3 regions of the Sphingomonas molluscorum genome follow, and region 3 is predicted to be linked to each of the others. Evidence: predicted binding sites of a transcription regulator. Region 3 holds the regulator's gene; each other region holds the start of a gene.
The links. Region 3 encodes LexA, which represses DNA repair genes until DNA is damaged. Its sites were predicted from a motif close to GTTCCNCNCTTGTTCT; they were not measured.
Positions count from the first base shown of each region.

Region 1: the regulator LexA is predicted to act here: its motif matches at 1,459-1,474, upstream of uvrA (excinuclease ABC subunit UvrA).
Region 2: the regulator LexA is predicted to act here: its motif matches at 1,499-1,514, upstream of ABDZ92_RS16930 (LexA family protein).

Region 1 is NZ_BAAAEL010000002.1:423,403-426,678, forward strand. Features, by position in the region: gene ABDZ92_RS06555 (hypothetical protein) at 36-905, opposite strand; gene uvrA (excinuclease ABC subunit UvrA) at 1,482-3,276, shown strand, end outside.
Region 2 is NZ_BAAAEL010000029.1:540-3,815, forward strand. Features, by position in the region: gene ABDZ92_RS16915 (recombinase family protein) at 1-302, shown strand, start outside; gene ABDZ92_RS16920 (hypothetical protein) at 542-1,198, opposite strand; gene ABDZ92_RS16925 (helix-hairpin-helix domain-containing protein) at 1,208-1,408, opposite strand; gene ABDZ92_RS16930 (LexA family protein) at 1,548-1,979, shown strand; gene ABDZ92_RS16935 (Y-family DNA polymerase) at 1,983-3,245, shown strand.
Region 3 is NZ_BAAAEL010000008.1:68,262-71,537, forward strand. Features, by position in the region: gene ABDZ92_RS09655 (molybdopterin molybdotransferase MoeA) at 1-1,071, shown strand, start outside; gene lexA (transcriptional repressor LexA) at 1,126-1,800, shown strand; gene ABDZ92_RS09665 (ComEC/Rec2 family competence protein) at 2,197-3,276, opposite strand, start outside.

The sequences.
Region 1 (3,276 bases), on a different contig from region 3:
CACCCCTTTTGAGGCTAGGCTTTCTGCCCGGCGGCTCATAAGCTACCCTTCACCAATTCGACAGGCATGACGCAAAGGCGCACGATCACTGACTTTTCCATTTTCATTGGCGGAGCAAAAGCAAAACTTGTTTCCTCATTACCGGAACCACCAAGGACCGACTTGGCAAAGGCAGGAAGCTTCGACAACACCTTTTCCATCAGGAACGGGAATAAACCAAGTTTAGCCGCGCTCATCTGCGGCTCAATCCAGACAGCGGCGTTCATTTTGCCAGAAGAATACTTGAATAGCTCTGATATCTGGGGCTGCGCCTCTTTCTTCTTTTTGCTCTGCTCCAAAAAACCGTTGAAATTCGAGATCAATAACAAGGTTTGGAGACTGTTTTGCTTAGCAAGCACGATCTTCTCTACAAGAGAAGCGTTACTTACTTCACAAAGCACGTCCCAAGAAAAACATGACCACTTTACGAAAATAGCTTGCTCCGCAGCCGCTCGTGAAACTTGATGCATGAGCTCGTCTGCGTAGCTTCGAGCGGGTGCCGAAATTTCTCCTTGAAGCAGCTCGACATAAAGCGGCTGCCTTGGGAGAACGCCTTGGGCCCTTAGCTCAGCAATGCTGCTTATAATCGCGAGCGCTGCCGCACCTGCGCCGGACGGCACATCAATAAAGCAGAGGGTCCCGCCGGAGAAAAACTGAAGCAGCGTATTGGAGGTAGTGGCTACCTCTCCCTTCGGATCGAGCAGCGCTAACTGAGCGCGAGCAACAGAACCATCAAATTGATGCGCGTAGTGCTCATCGGTGGCCTCCTGGGAGAGCCCCCCTACGGGAGCAGGATCGGGTCGCGCTCCAGCAGCCGTTTCCAACAACGAATGCTTTTTCAGTGAGTCTAGATAAGCCGCCTTCAAGGCAGGTGGGATGAGCAGACGTGATCCGTCGCTAAGCGTCTTTGGTATTTCGACCATATGCCCCCTCCAGAGCGGGGATAGGCCTCGACTATCCGAGAACGCAACATTGTTTTGAGAACGCCTAAGCGGTCGTGCTCCACTTTTGCCTACCGCCGTGAGCTTACAGACGAAGGTGAGGCGGCAAGTTGCAGACTTTGTCGTGCCTTCCAGGCTCACGTCGCGGCCGCGAAATCAGAGAGCGGGGACGCTGTGGTCAACTATTATCGGCATTCGCGACGAACACACGACAGCCGGTACGACCCAAGCAGCCCGCTCGAAAGAAGGCTCGGTTCAGCACCTGACCGGATGCTCGGCACTTTGTGCGATAACCAATCGCTTTCGGTGAATTGTTTAAAGATTGAATGGTAGAGACGAAAGGCGGTGGAGCAGGAGGGAGCCGAAGCACCTTCTCCCTACGCGAAGGGCAGGTCTCACCGGCGTGCCTTCGCACGCCCCCCCGCACCCTCGCAACCGCCACCTCGCCTTCCTATCTCCCGCATCTGGCATCCCGCACAGAACGGAAGTAGAACGCCCTCCATGAGTCTGACCCACATCTCCGTCCGCGGCGCGCGGGAACACAACCTCAAGGGCGTCGACATCGACATCCCGCGCGATACGCTCACGGTGATCACCGGCCTGTCGGGATCGGGCAAGTCCTCCCTCGCCTTCGACACCATCTATGCAGAGGGGCAGCGCCGCTACGTGGAGTCGCTCTCCGCCTATGCGCGCCAGTTCCTGGAGATGATGCAGAAGCCCGATGTCGAGCATATCGAGGGGCTCTCCCCCGCGATCTCGATCGAGCAGAAGACGACCAGCCGCAATCCCCGCTCCACGGTCGCGACCGTCACGGAGATCTACGACTACATGCGCCTGTTGTGGGCGCGGATCGGCATCCCCTATTCGCCCGCGACCGGCCTGCCGATCGCGGCGCAGACCGTCAGCCAGATGGTCGATCGCGTGCTGGCGCTGCCTGACGGCACCCGCCTGCTGCTGCTCGCCCCCGTCGTGCGCGGGCGCAAGGGCGAGTATCGCAAGGAGCTCGCCGAGTGGCAGAAGGCCGGCTTCCAGCGCGTCCGCATCGACGGCGAAGTCCACCTGATCGAGGACGCGCCCGCGCTCGACAAGAAGTACAAGCACGACATCGAGGTGGTGGTCGATCGCCTGGTGACCGGCGGCGACATCGCCACGCGGCTGGCCGACAGCTTCGAGACCGCGCTGAAACTCGCCGACGGCCTCGCCTATGTCGACCTGGTCGACGCGGTCGTGCCGCCGATGCCCCCCGTTGGGTTCGAGCGGAGTTCGAGCGAAGCCGAGAACGCAGTCGAGAACGGCGTGCGAGAGGCGCGCCAGGAGTTTGCGACCGCCTCGACCCCGACCAAGGGGATGAAGGGCGCCGGCATCCCGGCCAACCGCATCGTCTTTTCCGAACGCTTCGCCTGCCCCGTCTCCGGCTTCACCATTGCCGAGATCGAGCCGCGGCTGTTCTCGTTCAACGCGCCCCAGGGCGCCTGCCCGGCCTGCGACGGCCTGGGCGAAAAGCTCGAGTTCGACGCCGACCTGGTGGTCCCCAACCATGATCTCACGATCAAGAAGGGCGCGATCGTCCCCTGGGCCAAGTCCAACCCGCCCTCGCCCTATTACATGCAGGTGCTGGGCAGCCTCGCGCGCGAGTTCGGCTTCAGCCTCGACACGCCGTGGAAGGACCTGCCCGGCGAGGTGCAGCTGGTCATCCTCCACGGCACCGGCGGCAAGCCCGTCACCCTCACCTTCGTCGACGGCAAGAAGTCGTACGACGTGAAGAAGCCGTTCGAGGGCGTGATCGGCAACCTCAATCGCCGCATGCTCCAGACCGAGAGCGCCTGGATGCGCGAGGAGCTGTCCAAATACCAGGCCAGCCACCCCTGCGAGACCTGCGGCGGCGCCCGTTTGAAGCCCGAGGCGCTGGCGGTGAAGGTCGCGGGCGAGGACATCGCCCACGCCACCCATCTCTCGGTGGTGGACGCGCTCGCCTGGTTCCAGGCGCTCCCCGCCCAGCTCAACGACCAGCACCGCGCCATCTCGGCCGCGATCCTGAAAGAGATCGACGAGCGCCTCGGCTTCCTCAACAACGTCGGGCTCGACTATCTCAACCTCGACCGCACCTCCGGCACGCTGTCGGGCGGCGAGAGCCAGCGCATCCGCCTCGCCTCGCAGATCGGCTCGGGCCTCTCGGGCGTTCTCTACGTCCTCGACGAGCCCTCGATCGGCCTGCACCAGCGCGACAACGACATGCTGCTCGCCACCCTCCGCCGTCTCCGCGACCTCGGCAACACCGTGCTGGTGGTCGAGCATG
Region 2 (3,276 bases), on a different contig from region 3:
TCGCGGCAGTAGCCGAGATGGAGCGCGACCTTATCCGAGAGCGCACCACGGCTGCGTTGATGGTTGCGAAGCGCCGCGGCAAGATCGGCGGCCGTCAGACAGTGATGACGCCGGCGCGGATCAAGGCGGCGCGTAAGCTCTTGGTCGCGGGTATGACGATCCGCCAAGTCGCGCCGGCGATCGGCGTCTCAGTCCCGACGCTCTACCGACATTTTCCGGGGCCGGTTCAGGATGCGATCAACGCGGAAGAGATGGAACAGGATAGCGCGGCAGTCGCATTGCACAGCAAACCTACGGAGTGAACGATGAAACTAGCAGCCCTAGTCGAAGCCCTGTCGAGGATCGCGAAGGAGCATCCGGATGCGGAGATCGTCATGAGCGACGGGGAGACTGCCTACAATCTTCGCGAGCGACCAATAGCCTGGTCGGACTTCCCTCATGATGGCAACGGTAGCGTCACGCTCTATTATGGTGGGCTGGCTGACGCACTTGGCCCTCGGCCGATGTCTCGCTGACCGCTGGGGACAGCTGCGCCTGCTAATCAGGCCGACGTTGCATCGGGAGGGGCGCCTTGTGCGATCAACCACTGTCTCCCAGTTCTAGCCTGAAGTCGCTCGACAATCTTTTGACCTCGCTCGGCGAATATCTCATCGAGGGCATCGACCAGCTTCGTCCAGTCGTTCGACCCTCCGATGTAGAACCCGAAGCGCAGGCTTAGACTGACGATGAAGCGCCCTTCATCCTCTTGGATCTCCATCTCATCGTTGACGGAATCATGATCTGCGACATGGGCGTATCGCTTATTCCGCATATCGATAATTTCGTCATGGGCACCGCGCAACGCCTCGGGCAGCGCATCGCGCGCGAAGCCACTACCGCTCCCTCCGGTGTGAAGCCGGACATAGGTGGCGACGAAGGCAGTCGTCAGCATGTCCAGTTCAAGGAACGCGACCATATCTGCCTTGAATCGATAGACAGCCAGCTTGTCCCTGATGTGTTTCAGCACTGTCACGTGGTAAAAGGATAATGACAGTCGCGAGAGCTGCTTCAGCTCCCTGTCAGCGGTTTCGAGGACTTTGCGACCGTCCTCGGCACGCGCGTAGATCGCCTCTTGCCACTCTTGTGGCAGATACTGGATCGCCTCTTCAGGAACGATATAATAGGCACCATCGTCGTCATCTGCGTCCGCGTCACTCATGCTTGTTCCTCAAGCAGGGTCGCCAACGGTGAGCGCCGCACTGCTGCCGTCGACCTTTCCGGCAAGTCCAGGCACTTCCTCCAGTTGGCGCAAATCGCTGAAGCCGCCGCGCTCCTCGCGGTAGCGCACGATTTCCGGGCCATGTCCGTTGAGGCCGGGGACGGCATCTAGCTCATCGGCACTTGCGGTATTTACGTTGGTAGCTGGCATGGCGTTCTCCTGATGGTGCATCGTGCCATCTGTCGCCACGGCCGCAAGCGAAACCGTCGACCGTATTGCGGCGAACGGTTCAACATGCCTGTTCCCTTTTCGTTCTCTAGCGAGTTACAAGGCGGTGAAGGGAATCAACATGCTGCCTCTGATGCAGCCGGTCCCGGTCGCCGGGGTGCCACGGGAAACTGTCCTTCGCATCGTCGGCGCTGCCGGCGCCGGCTTTCCAAGCCCGGCCCAAGATTGGGAAGATGACGCGATAAGCCTGATCGAGCTGCTGCGTCTCGATCGGGCGGCCTCGTTCGTGTTCCGCATCAGCGGCAACAGCATGATCGAAGCGGGCATCTACGACAATGACGTGGTGGTGGTCGATCGTGACACGCGCCCTGCAGAAGGGCATATCGTGATCGCGATCGTCGATGGCGGCTTCGTCTGCCGCCAGCTTGTCCGGCGCCGGGGCGCCGCCTTCCTCGAAGCGCGCAATAGCCAGCAATGCTACGAACCTACCTCGGCCGAAGGGGTCGAGATCTGGGGTGTCGTGCGGACTGGCGTGCGCGACTATCGGCGCTAGGTCGTGTCTTGGGCAATCGTCGACGTAGCCAACTTCTATGTCTCGGCCGAACGCCTGTTCGATCCGAGCCTGCGGGACGTGCCGGTCATCGTCCTGTCGAACAATGACGGGTGCGCGGTCGCCCGCTCAGAAGAGGCGAAGGCGCTGCACGTCCGCATGGGCGAGCCGGTCTTCAAGATTCGCGACCGCATCAAGCGTCACGGCATCCAGCTCCGATCGAGCAACTACGAACTGTATGCGGATCTCAATCGTCGCTTCAATTCGGTGATCGCCGACCATTCGGAGACGGTCGAAATCTACTCGATCGACGAGAGTTTTTTCCGGTTGCCCGTGCTTTCCACCGGGCTTGGCGACGTCGCGACCGCGCACGCGGTCCGCGAGGATATTGCTCGATCAGTCGGGCTTCCGACCCGCATCGGCCTAGGTCCGACCCGCACCTTGTCGAAGGTTGCGAACGCGTTGGCGAAGGCGACGGAGAAGGTGTGGGGCGGGGTGGTCGACCTTCACGATCTCGAACTGCGCCGGCGTCTGTTCCAGCAATGGCCGGTCGGAGAAGTGTGGGGCATCGGGGGTGCGCTGGAAACGCGTCTTCGGCCCCTCGGTGTGAGGACGACGGCGGACTTGGCCGCACTGCCCCCGACAGTCGCGCGAGACGTGGGAACGGTGGTGCTGGAACGCCTTGTCCGCGAACTGGGCGGGACCGAGTGCGATGACTTCAAAGTAGCGCCCGAACCGCTCAAGGCGACCGCGGTGACGCGCCAGTTTGGCGCACCTGTCTCTGATCCCGTCGAGCTGCGCGAAGCGATGGCGAGGCGCGCGGCGCGCGCTACCGAGAAGATACGCGCGCAAGGACTCGCGGCGAGCCGGCTGATCGCCTTCGCGCATGGCTCGCGCTATCGGCCGAACCCGCCCTCGGCGTCGCGATCGGCGCGTCTCTCCCCGCCGACGAACGATCCCCGCGTGATCGTTGGGATCGCGGGGAAGATGATGGATGCGATGTTTCAGCCGGGAGGCGTCTATACCAAATGCGGCGTGCTGCTGGAGGATCTGGTGCCGGAGGGCGAAGGGCAAACGGACCTGTTCGCGACGGCTGATCCCAAGGCGCCAGCGCTGCTAGCGGCGATGGACGGCCTCAACAGCCGCTTCGGTCGCAACACCATCGTCCTGGGGGCGCAGGGGTGCGGCGCACGGTCATTCGATACCAAGCGATCGCAGAAGAGCCCGGCGTGGACGACGCGGATCGGAGAAATTCCCGTTGCACGCTGATCGACTAAACTACCACGTTTGCGAGTTTATT
Region 3 (3,276 bases):
GACGATCTGCCGGCGCTGCGCACCCAGCCCGAACGCGCACTGTCGTCGATGGACGGCTATGCGATCCGCTTCGCCGACCTGCCGGGACCGTGGGAGGTCATCGGGGAATCCGGGGCCGGGCGTCCGTTCGGCGGCCTGGTAGGAGCAGGCCAGGCGGCGCGCATCTTCACGGGGGCCGCATTGCCCGAGGGCGCCGACACGGTACTGGTGCAGGAAGAGGCAGCGCGCGAGAGCAGCCGTCTGATGCTGGCGGGCGAAGGGCCGCCGCGGCGCGGCAGCAGCGTGCGTGCGGCCGGGCTGGATTTCACCGCGGGCGAGCGGCTGCTGTCGGCCGGTGCGGCGATCACGCCGGCTGCGGCAGCGCTGCTGGCGGTGGGCGGGCACGGCATGGTTCCCGTCCGGCGCCGGGTGCGGGTGGCGATCGCGGCCACGGGGGACGAACTCGTGGCGCCGGGTTCCCCCCCCGACGCCGGGCTTCCGGAGTCCAACGGCGTGCTGCTGGCGGGCCTGCTCGGGCGGCTGCCCGTCGAACGGATCGACCTGGGAATCCTGCCGGACGACCTCTCCGCACTCACCGCCGCCTTCGCCGGGGTGGATGCCGATGTGCTGGTGACGACGGGGGGCGCCTCGGTCGGCGACCATGATCTGGTGCGGCCGGCGCTGGAGGCGGCAGGCGCGCGGATCGACTTCTGGCGCATCGCGATGCGGCCGGGAAAGCCGATGATGGCGGGCAGGCTCGGCGACGCCGTCGTGCTGGGGTTGCCGGGCAACCCGGTGTCCGCATTCGTGACAGCAACGCTGTTCCTGCTGCCGCTGGTGCGCACGCTCGCGGGCGCGGCCGATCCGCTGCCGCGGCGGCGGGTGGTGCCGCTCGGCGCGCCGCTGGCCGCGAACGACCGGAGGGCCGATCACCTGCGCGCGGAGCTGCGCGACGGGGTGGCTTTTCCCGCCCCCGCGCAGGACAGTTCCATGCTGCGCACGCTCGCCCGAGCCGACTGCCTGATCGTGCGTCCTCCCCATGCTGCCGCGGCAAACGCAGGCGACTCGGTGGAAATCCTGGATATCGGTTGACAGGGGGCGGCTCCGTTTCCTAAAGGTTCCATATCTGTTCCGACGGAGGACCGCATGCTCACGCGCAAGCAGCACGAGCTGATCTGCTTCATCGACGACCGGTTGAAGGAAACCGGCGTGTCCCCCTCGTTCGAGGAGATGAAGGAAGCGCTCGACCTCAAGTCGAAGTCGGGCGTGCATCGCCTGATCAGCGCGCTGGAGGAACGCCAGTTCATCCGTCGCCTGCCGAACCGCGCCCGCGCGCTTGAAGTGCTGCGGATGCCGGACCGGCCGGAAACGGCCAAGAAGGCGCCGGTCAAGACGGCGCCCGCCCGAAGCGCGCCGGTCGCGCCGCCCGCTCCCGCCAACGACGTCATCGAGATCCCGCTGCACGGCCGCATCGCTGCCGGCGTCCCGATCGAGGCGATGGAAGGCCAGCAGATGCTGCCGGTGCCGGCCGCGCTGCTGGGCTCGGGCGAGCATTATGCGCTGGAGGTCGCGGGCGACTCGATGGTCGAGGCCGGCATTCTCGACGGCGACTATGCGTTGGTCCGCCGCACCGATGCGGCGCGCGACGGCGAGATCGTGGTCGCGCTGATCGATGAGAACGAGGCGACACTGAAGTATTTCCGCCGCGAGGGCGCGATGATTCGCCTCGACCCGGCGAACCGCAGCTATGATCCGCAGCGCTATCGCCCGGATCAGGTGCGGGTGCAGGGGAAGCTTGCAGGACTGCTGCGCCGCTACTGAGGCGGACGCTGGGATCCTCCTATAGCCGGGTTGCGGCCATTGACGCGCCGCGACCCGGCTCATGTCGCTCTTCATTGCGCGTGTGGGCGCAGGGTGATGGCTCTCCAAAGGGGCATAGCGTGCGGCTCGTGGGAGTTCGCTCCGCGAGGGAGGTCGCCCGGCGCACATCATCCTGCCCGGCGGAGGCGGGACCCTCGCCATCGGAGCAGAGGTCGGATACGCCGAGTCCCTGCGTAGGCGGCGGCTCGGTTCCAAGCAGGACAACGACGTGCAGCACCCCAACCTGGGCTTCTGCCTCCGCAGGAGCATGCGTGGCAGGTGCCGTGGGAGAGGCTAGCAACCCCGGCCTTTGTCAGAATGACGAGGGCGGAGGTGGATAGCTGGCGCGGTGCGGCGTCAGGAATGCGGGCGGTGCCAGCCGCTCCTTCTGCGCCGCGGCCAGCGGTCTGCCACGGGCGCCGTTGTCGACGGGGTGATCCACGGGTGCTGATCCCCAGGGGCGCGGACGCGGCGCGCCTCGGGTGGATCGAAGCGGATGGCGACTCCGCCCGTTTGGGCGAGCACCGGTCGGTCGAGCCTAAGCCAGCGGGGCGTGCAGCCGCGCGGGAGGCGGCGTTCGCTGACGACGATGTCGGCGTCGCGGCATGCGGCGATCAGTTCGCGCACCGGAAGCAGGTAGCCGCTGCGCGTTGCGACGACGCGCCAGAGGCGGTCGGGGGCGGCAACATCGACGACGCAGACGTCGGCGGTGCAGCGGGCGTTAGGCTGCTCGGCGAGCGGGGGCAGTTCGCCTTCTACACCGCCCCCCTCCCCCAAGGTGCCCCGCACGTAGTCGCCTGCTCGGTCGCGGAGGATCGCCATGCCTCCCTCGGGCGTGCGGATGGCGAGGTGCCGGCCGTCGCTGGTGACGAGCAGGTCCGGCGCGGGCGTCTCGAGCGCCCACAGTGCCCCGGCCGCAAACGGTGCCAGCCCCAGCAGCCGGGTGCGCGTGCGCCATAGCGCCAGCCACAGCCCGCCTGCGACCATCAGCCCGAACGCTCCGCCCGGCATCGACGGCAGCGCCGCGACGGAGCCCGGGGCGGCTGCGACCGTGCGGGCGATCCAGAGCAGCAGCGACAGGGCGCGCTCGACCACCCACCAGGCCGGCGCGCCGAGGCCGAGGAGATCGAGCAGCAGTGCCAGCGCCTCCGCCGGCATGACGACAAAGGTGGTGAGCGGAATCGCGACGATGTTGGCGAGCGCCCCGTAAAGCCCGGCCTTGTGGAAGTGGAACAGGCCGATCGGCATCAGCACCGCCTCCACCGCGATGCCGGTCAGCAGCAGCGAGCCGAGCCCGCGCAGTAGCCGTCGCGGCAGGCTCTCGTCGCGCGCCTGGAACCACCGGCGGACTCGCGGGTGTTCGTGGAGCGCGACGATCGCGGTGACGGCGGCGAAGCTCAGTTGGAAGCTGGGACCGGCGAGCGACTCCGGAAGCAG